One region of the Patulibacter sp. NPDC049589 genome, then DNA from elsewhere that is predicted to be linked to it. Evidence: riboswitches for the same ligand, from Rfam matches in the RefSeq annotation. Region 1 holds a riboswitch; the other holds the start of a gene.
The links. Region 1 has a riboswitch for thiamine pyrophosphate ahead of thiC (phosphomethylpyrimidine synthase ThiC). Riboswitches for the same ligand answer to the same signal wherever they lie in the genome.
Positions count from the first base shown of each region.

Region 2: linked by a shared signal. The riboswitch ahead of AB0L40_RS11080 (ABC transporter substrate-binding protein) and the one ahead of thiC (phosphomethylpyrimidine synthase ThiC) in region 1 are both predicted to bind thiamine pyrophosphate.

Region 1 is NZ_JBFAPC010000031.1:10,312-14,487, reverse strand. It holds gene AB0L40_RS08215 (glycosyltransferase family 4 protein) at 1-489, shown strand, start outside; gene AB0L40_RS08210 (HAD family acid phosphatase) at 572-1,543, opposite strand; TPP riboswitch at 1,667-1,775, shown strand; gene thiC (phosphomethylpyrimidine synthase ThiC) at 1,763-3,172, shown strand; gene AB0L40_RS08200 (hypothetical protein) at 3,325-3,519, opposite strand; gene AB0L40_RS08195 (branched-chain amino acid transaminase) at 3,861-4,176, shown strand, end outside.
Region 2 is NZ_JBFAPC010000047.1:15,323-19,498, forward strand. It holds gene AB0L40_RS11065 (PaaI family thioesterase) at 1-255, shown strand, start outside; gene AB0L40_RS11070 (ABC transporter ATP-binding protein) at 396-1,196, shown strand; gene AB0L40_RS11075 (ABC transporter permease) at 1,193-2,005, shown strand; TPP riboswitch at 2,122-2,229, shown strand; gene AB0L40_RS11080 (ABC transporter substrate-binding protein) at 2,262-3,356, shown strand; gene AB0L40_RS11085 (hypothetical protein) at 3,421-4,176, opposite strand, start outside.

The DNA of each region.
Region 1 (4,176 bases):
TTCGACCGGGTCGCGCGGTCGACCGCCCCGGCCGCGCCGCCGGCCCGCCTGGTCGTCGCGGGCTCCGGACCGCACGAGGCCGAGCTCCACGCCCAGGCGGAGGCGATCGGGCTCGGCGAGCGGATCCGCTTCCTCGGCTGGACCGACGACGCGACGCTGCCGGCGCTGTACCGCGCGGCCGACGTCTGCCTCGTCCCGTCGCTCTACGAGCCGTTCGGCCTCGTCGCGCTCGAGGCCATGCGCGGCGGCTGCGCCGTCGTCGCCGCGGCCACGGGCGGCCTGCGCGAGGTCGTCCCGGAGGGCACGGGCGTCCGCGTCCCGCCGGACGACGTCCGCGCCCTGGCCGCGGCCCTGCGCCGCCTGCTCGACGACCCGGCGCTCCGCCGCCGCCTGGTCACCGCGGGCGCGGCCCATGCCGCCCGCTTCTCCTGGGACGACGCTGCGGCTCGCTGCCTCGACGTCTACGCGGGACTCGGCGTCCGGGTCTGACGGGCGGACCCGGTCGCGGGCCGCCGGTGCCGCCGTGCCTGGGCCGCCGGCGCGGTCGCGCCCGACCCGCCGGCCGTGCCGCTCAGCCCGTGTAGAACGGGTTCGGCAGCTTGAACCGGCGCTCGGAGTAGCCGCCGGAGAGATCGCTCTCCTGGTCGCCGACGTTCGCGACGATCGTGTAGCCGCGGGCCTCGATCGCCGCCCGCTCGGCCGTCTTGTAGGTGGCGGAGCTGCCGAGCGGATCGTCCTTCAGCGACAGGCCGTCCCAGCCGCTGTAGCCGGCGGCCTGGAGGTTGCGGATCGTCGTCTCGCGCAGCCCCGGCACGAGCGACGGCCGGGCGGTGATCAGGAAGACCGCCATGCCGCGCTGCTTGGCGAGCGCGTAGGCGTCGGACACGCCGGGCATCCGCGTCCCGGTCCCGCCGAGGGCGCCCGGGAACTGCCCGACCGAACCGCTCTCCGGATCCGATCCGGGCACGCCGATGTAGTTCGACAGCAGCGTCTCGTCGATGTCGAAGACGACGGCGGGACGGATGACGTTGCGGCAGTCGGACGCGTCGGGCGACGCGAGCGACGGCGTGGCCGCGGCCTTCGCCGCGGCGGCGCGCCGGGCGGCGGCGCGGGCGCGCCGGCTCAGCGTCCGGGCCTTCGCGCGGGCCTTCGCGCGAGCGGACGCCGTCGCCCCGCGCTTGCGCGCCAGGCGCGTGCTGGCGGCCTTCGCCGACCGGGCCCGGCGGGCGGCGGTCGCCGACGCCTTCGCGGTGCTCGCGGCGCGGGCGATCTGGGCGGCCGTCGGCGGGACGATCGTCGGGGGCGTGGACGTCCCCTCCGACCCGACCGGCAGCCCGTAGGCGCGGCAGGCCGCGACGACGGCGGCGAGCTGGTCGCCGCGCTCCTGGATCCAGCGGCTCGCCGGCGCGGCCGCGGCGACGACGTCCGCGCCGTAGTGGCCGCTCTGCAGGTACTCGGTCTTCGTCTCGGCGCTCGCGGCCTGCGGCACGAGGAGCGCGGAGGCGGAGAGGGCGACGACGACGGCTGATCGCACGCGGTGCATCCGGGCATCCTCCCCGATCGGGGGGTCCGCAGCGTTACAGATCGGTGTCGTCCGTCCTGCCGGAGCCGTGCGGCCCGCCCGACCGGGACGCGTGCGCCGCTCGCCGCGCTACGCTCGCCGGACCAACCACATCCGGGGGGTCCCAGGCAGGGGCTGAGATTGCGCTGATCCGCGCTGACCCGACGACCTGATCCGGTTCATACCGGCGGAGGGAGCATCATGGAACGGCACGTCTTCGACGAGGACGGGACGCGCGGGGTGGGCGGGAACGCATGCACCCAGCACCGCGCGGCGAACGAGGGCACGGTGACGCCCGAGATGGCGCGCGTCGCCGAGCGGGAGGGGCTGAAGCCGGACGTCGTCCGCGCCGAGGTCGCCCGGGGCAGGATGGTGATCCCCGCCAACCGCCACCACGCGGCGCTGGACCCGATGGCGATCGGGCTGAAGGCGCGCGTGAAGATCAACGCGAACATCGGCTCGAGCCCGACGACGAGCTCGTTGGCGGAGGAGGTCGAGAAGCTCGAGCTCTCCCAGCGCTGGGGCGCCGACACGGTCATGGACCTGTCGACCGGCAAGCGGATCCGCGAGACCCGCCAGGCGATCATCGACGTCGCCACGCTGCCGATCGGGACCGTCCCGATCTACGAGGCGCTCGAGCGGGTGAAGACCCCCGAGGACCTCTCGATCGACCTGCTCCTGGAGGTCATCACCGAGCAGGCCGAGCAGGGCGTCGACTACATGACGATCCACGCCGGCGTCCTCCTGGAGCACCTCGCGCTCTGCCGGCACCGCCTGACGGGGATCGTCTCCCGCGGCGGCGGCCTCCTGGGGCGCTGGATGGTCCACCACGAGCGGCAGAACCCGCTCTACGAGCACTTCGACCGCGTCCTGGCCGTCTGCGCCGAGCACGACGTGACGATCTCGCTCGGCGACGGGCTGCGGCCCGGGTCGATCGCGGACGCCTCGGACGCGGCGCAGTTCGCGGAGCTCGACACGCTCGGCGAGCTCGTCGGTCGCTGCCGGGCCGCCGGCGTCCAGTGCATGGTCGAGGGCCCCGGCCACGTCCCGCTGCACCAGTTGCAGGAGAACGTCGAGCGCCAGCAGCGGATCTGCGACGAGGCGCCGTTCTACACGCTCGGCCCGCTCGTGACCGACATCGCGCCTGGCTACGACCACATCACGAGCGCCATCGGCGCGGCGGTCGTGGGCTGGCACGGCACCTCGATGCTCTGTTATGTCACCCCGAAGGAGCACCTGGGCCTGCCCGACGCCGAGGACGTCAAGCAGGGCCTGATCGCGTACCGGATCGCGGCGCACGCGGCCGACCTGGCGCGCGGGGGAGCCCACGGGGCGCGGGCGGCCCGGTGGGACCGTGAGCTCTCGAAGGCGCGGTTCGACTTCGACTGGAACCGCCAGTTCGACCTGTCCGTCGACCCGGACACCGCCCGGTCGATGCACGACGAGACGCTGTCGGACGACTACTTCAAGACCGCGGAGTTCTGCTCGATGTGCGGGCCGAAGTACTGCCCGATGCACAACTTCCGCGACGTCGACTGGGGTCGCTTGGAGGCCCTGGGCGCCGAGCGCTCGCTGGCGGCGGCGGAGCGGACCCGCGTCGGCGCGGACTGATCTCGGCTGCGCCCGGACGCAGCTCGGGCCCGGCCGATGGCCGGGCCCGAGGGGGCCGACCGGCGGCGACGCCGGTCAGGGACGGTCTCGCGGTGCCGCGTCGGACGACGGGACCGCGGTGCCGCTGGAGGGCCGCGCGGCGGCCCGGGCGCTCAGGCCGCGACGGGGCGGCCGTCGGCGACGGTCGCCTGCACGGAGACCCGGCAGTGGCCGAGGGCCTCTGCGTCGATGGCGTCCGGCGCGTGGCCGTCGTCGGTGAAGACGTCGTCGAGGTTGCCGCCCTGCTGGGCGAGGGTCGCACGGACCCGGCGGTCGCGGTCGGCGGTGTCGATCGTGCGGTCGGTCATGGTGCCTCCGTTCGCCGGGGAGTTGACGGCCGGAGAGGCTGCTCCGGAACCCGACGTCTCACCACACCGTAGGTGGGCCCCCGCGGAGCGTCCACGGCCCGTGCCGGACCGTGCGACGGATGGGGGGTCACCCGCGACCGCGCCCGGACGTCCGTCGGACCCACCGCCCGCCGGCTCCGGCCCCGGCGCCCCTCGCCGTCGGGCTCACGACGGGCGGCAGCCACCACCCCGACGACGGCGATCGTCCGGGCGGTCCCCGCGGGGAGGACCGCGGTAGAGTCCGTCGTTCCGTCCCGCCGCCACGGCCGCGGGACGCGAGTCCACGGACGAGGAGCGTCGCGGTGCCGCAGGGCGATTTCATCTGGAAGAACGGCGAGCTGGTCCCGTGGGCCGACGCGAAGGTCCACGTCCTCACGCACGCGCTGCACTACGGCACGGGCGTCTTCGAGGGCGTCCGCTGCTACGACACGGCGTCCGTCGGGCCGGCGGTCTTCCGCCACCAGGAGCACGTCGACCGGCTGTTCAAGTCGGCCGAGCTCTTCTACATGCCGGTCCCGTTCACGCAGGAGCAGATCCGCCAGGCGACGCTCGAGACGATCGCGGCCAACGGCCTGCGCTCGTGCTACATCCGGCCGCTGATCTTCCGCGGCGAGGGCC
Region 2 (4,176 bases), on a different contig from region 1:
GTCTGCACCATGCTCGACTCCGCGCTCGGCTGCGCGGTGCACACGACCCTCCCGGTCGGCGTCGCGTACACCTCGATCGAGATCAAGGTGAACTACCTGCGGCCCGTCCACGCGAACGCCGGCGAGCTGCGGGTGCTCGGCCGCGTCACGAAGCCCGGCCGGCGGGTCGCCTTCGCCGAGGGCGACGTGCGAAACGCCCAGGGCCGCGTCCTCGCGACCGCCCAGAGCTCCCTGCTGATCATGGGGCCCGCCTGAACGGCGGGCGGCCGGGTGCCCCGGCCCCGTCGCGGCCGGCGAGCGGGACCGGGAGCGCGGTCGACCCGCGCCCCGGGCCCGGGGCGGGCGGCCGGTCCGCGGACGGGCCAGGACGGACGGGCCGGTAGCCTGGGCCGCCGGTGCAGGACGCGACCCTCCCGGCCCCGCCGGCCGCCCCCCTCGTCGCGCGCGGCGTCCGCCGCGCCCTCGGCGGCCTGCCGGTCCTGGACGGGGTCGACCTCGACATCGGCCCGGGCGAGGTCGTGGCCCTCGTCGGCCCGTCGGGCTGCGGCAAGTCGACGCTGCTGGAGCTCGTCTGCGGGCTCCAGGCCCCCGACGGCGGCGAGCTGCGGGCACATCCCGCGGCGCTGATGCCCCAGCGCGACCTGCTGCTGCCGTGGCTGGACGCCCGCGACAACGTCGCGCTGCCGCTGCGGATCGCCGGCACCGGGCGCCGCGAGGCCCGGGAGCGCGCCGGCGAGCTCCTGGACCGCGTCGGGCTCACCCGCTTCGCCCGCAGCCGCCCCGACCAGCTCTCCGGCGGCATGCGCCAGCGCGTGGCCTTTCTGCGGGCCCTGGCCACCGAGCGCGACCTGCTCTGCCTCGACGAGCCGTTCGGCGCGCTGGACGCGATCACGCGGGAGGACCTGCGGGGCTGGCTCGCCGACCTGCTGGACGCCCGCCCGCGCAGCGTCCTGCTCGTGACCCACGACGTCGAGGAGGCCGTGTTGCTCGGCGACCGCGTCGTCGTGCTGTCGCCCCGGCCGGCGCGGGTGACCGCGGTGGTCGGCGTGGCGGCGGCCCGGGTCGGACGCGATCCCACCGACCCGTCGCTGGTCGCGGCGCGGCGGACGGTCCGCGACGCGCTGCACGCGGCGATCACCGGCGACCGCGACCACGCCGCCGCCGAGCGGGACGCCGACCACGGGGGCGGCGCGTGATCGGCCCGTCCCGGGCCTCCCGGCCCCCGGGCGACCGCCGGCCCCTCCCCCGCGCGGTCCGTGTCCTGCTCGGCGTCGTCGGCCCGCTGCTGCTGCTCGGCGGGTGGCAGGCGTACGTCCGGCTCGCCCACGTCGACGAGATCCTCCTCCCCGCGCCCACCACCGTCCTCAGCTCCCTGGTCGACGACCGCGACCTGCTCTGGCACGCGTTCGCCCGGACCGCGCAGGAGATCCTCCTCGGGCTCGCGATCGCGTTGGTGGTCGGCGCGCTGCTGGCCGTGGCGATGCACGTCTCCCGCGTCCTGCGGGCCGCGCTGGGCCCGCTCGTGATCGGCACCCAGGCGATCCCGCTGCCCGTGCTCGCGCCGGTGCTCGTCTTCTGGCTGGGCTTCGGGCTGACCCCGAAGCTCGCCATCGTGGCGATCATCTGCTTCTTCCCGGTGACGATCGCGACCCTCGACGCGCTGGACCGCGTCGACCCGGAGCTGCCGCGGCTGCTGCGGACGATGGGCGCGTCACGCTGGCAGCTGATGCGCTGGGTCGAGCTGCCGGCCGCCCTGCCCGCGGCGCTGTCGGGGGCGAAGGTCTCCGTCGCGATCGGCGGGATCGCCGCGATCTTCGCGGAGTACGCGGGCTACGAGCAGGGCGAGGGCGGGCTCGGCGGCGTCATCCAGACCGCGCAGCTGAACACCGCCCGGGCCTTCGCGGCCGTCGCGATCCTCGCCGTCTTCGCCGTGGTGACCACCGGCATCCTCGCGGCGCTGCAGCGCGTCGTGGCGCCGTGGGCGCACCGCCGACCCGGCGCCTGAGGCCGGCCCCCGCGACCGGACGCTCCCCCGCGAGCCGGCCGCCGGCGGCGCGACGTCGCCCCGGGGCGGGTCGCGCGTGCGGCCCCGGGGACGGGCGAGCCGATACCCTCGACGCGTTTGGAGATCCGGGGAGTCCTGGCAGGGGCTGAGAGGGCGCCGGGACCGCGCCGACCCGACGACCTGATCCGGTTCATACCGGCGGAGGGAGCACGATGCAACGATTCGACGGACCGCAGAGCACGCCGGGAGCCGGCCGGTGACGCGCCGACCGCTCGTCCTGCTGGTCGCCGTGGCCGCGACCCTCGGGCTCGCCGCGTGCGGCGAGAAGCAGGAGAACCTCTCCGGCACCGACAAGCCGCCGGAGGCCAAGCTCTCCCTGCTGCTCGACTACCTGCCCAACGCCGACCACGTCGGCATCTTCCAGGCGCAGAGCAGCGGCGGCTTCACGAAGGCCGGGCTCGACGTCGACATCAAGACGCCGGACGACCCCGCCACGGTGCTCAAGCTCGTCGAGGCCGGCAAGGTCGACGTCGGCATCTCCTACGAGCCCGAGGTCCTGCTGGCCCGCGCCCAGGGCCAGAACGTCGTCGCGATCGCGAGCCTCGTGCAGCGGCCGCTGACGTCGCTGATCAGCCTGCCGAAGGCCGGGATCACCAAGGCCTCCGACCTGGAGGGCAAGAAGGTCGGTACCGCCGGCATCCCCTACCAGCAGGCGTACCTCGACACGATCGCCAAGACGGCCGGGATCTCCCCGACGTCGATCAAGCAGGTCGACGTCGGCTTCAACCTCAACCAGGCGCTGATCTCCGGCAAGGTCGACGCGACGCTCGGCGGCTTCTGGAACGTCGAGGGCGTGGAGCTGCAGCAGAAGAAGCGCGACCCGAAGATCTCGCCGGTGAACGACCTGGGCGTCCCGAACTACTCCGAGCTCGTGCTCGTGGCCCGCGGCGACACGCTGACGACGAAGGAGTCGTCGATCCGCCGCCTCGTCCGCGCGATCGGGCAGGGCTACCAGGCCGTGCGCAAGGACCCGGCGGCCGGGGTCGACCCGCTGCTGGACGCCAACAAGGAGCTCGACCCCAAGCTCCAGCGCGAGTCGGTCGCCAAGACGATGGACGCGTTCTTCCCCTCGGGCAAGGACGCCAAGCAGCCGTGGGGCTGGCTCGACACCGACGAGTGGGCCGACTACGCCCAGTGGATGCTGACCAACGGCCTGCTGAAGAAGCAGATCCCGCTGGACAACGTGGTGACCACGGACTTCCTCGCGGGCGAGGGCGCCGGCGTCGGCCGCAAGACCCCGGACGGCGCGGCGCGCCCGGACCAGAGCCTGCCGGGCTACAAGGGCGAGTAGCGGGGCGGGGCCTCGGCCCGCGCCCCGTGGCCGGTCGATCAGGCCGCGGGCGGCGACGCGTCGATCAGGCCGCGACCGGCTCCGGAGCCGGTGCCGCCGGCCGCACCGGCAGCCCCGCCTGCGTCGCGTGGCGCCGGGGTGCCGCCGGGGCGCCGACCGGCACGGTGCCGGACCCGCGCGACGCCAGGGCCTCCGGGCGCGTCGCCATCACGTGCACGGCCGCCAGCGCGCCCCACGGGGCGTAGCGGGCCAGCCAGGCGTCGACCTCGTGCTCCGGCACCCGCGCCCGCGGGTCCCCGGTCAGGATCCGCCCGAGCGCCTTGCGCAGGTTGAGGTCCCCCGACGGCGGCCGGTCGTCGCGGCCCAGCGCCTGCGAGGCGACGAGCGCGAGCGTCCAGGTGCCGATCTCCGGCAGCCGGCCGAGCCGCAGCAGGACGCGGTCGGGGTCGCAGCCCGGCCCCGCGTCGATGCGCCCGGAGGCGAGCTCGCGGGCCGCGCGGTGCAGGGCCGTGGCCCGCTTCGGCGCCAGGCCGCAGGCCTCGAGGTGGGCGGGCACGAGCCCGTGGGCGACGGCCGCGGCGTCCGGGGCGTCCCGCAGGCGCGGGTGCGTCGCGACGTCGGGCGCCCGCGCGGGGCCGTGGCGGGCGATCAGGCGGCGCTCGATCCGGACGGCGTCCTCGTAGGCGATGAGCTGCTCGCAGACGGCGCAGAGCAGGGCCTCGAAGACCGACAGGCGCCGGGAGGGCCCTAGCCACGGCCGGGTGCGGATCGACGGACCGATCAGCGGGTCGTCCCTGTGCGCGGCGACGAACGGCGACAG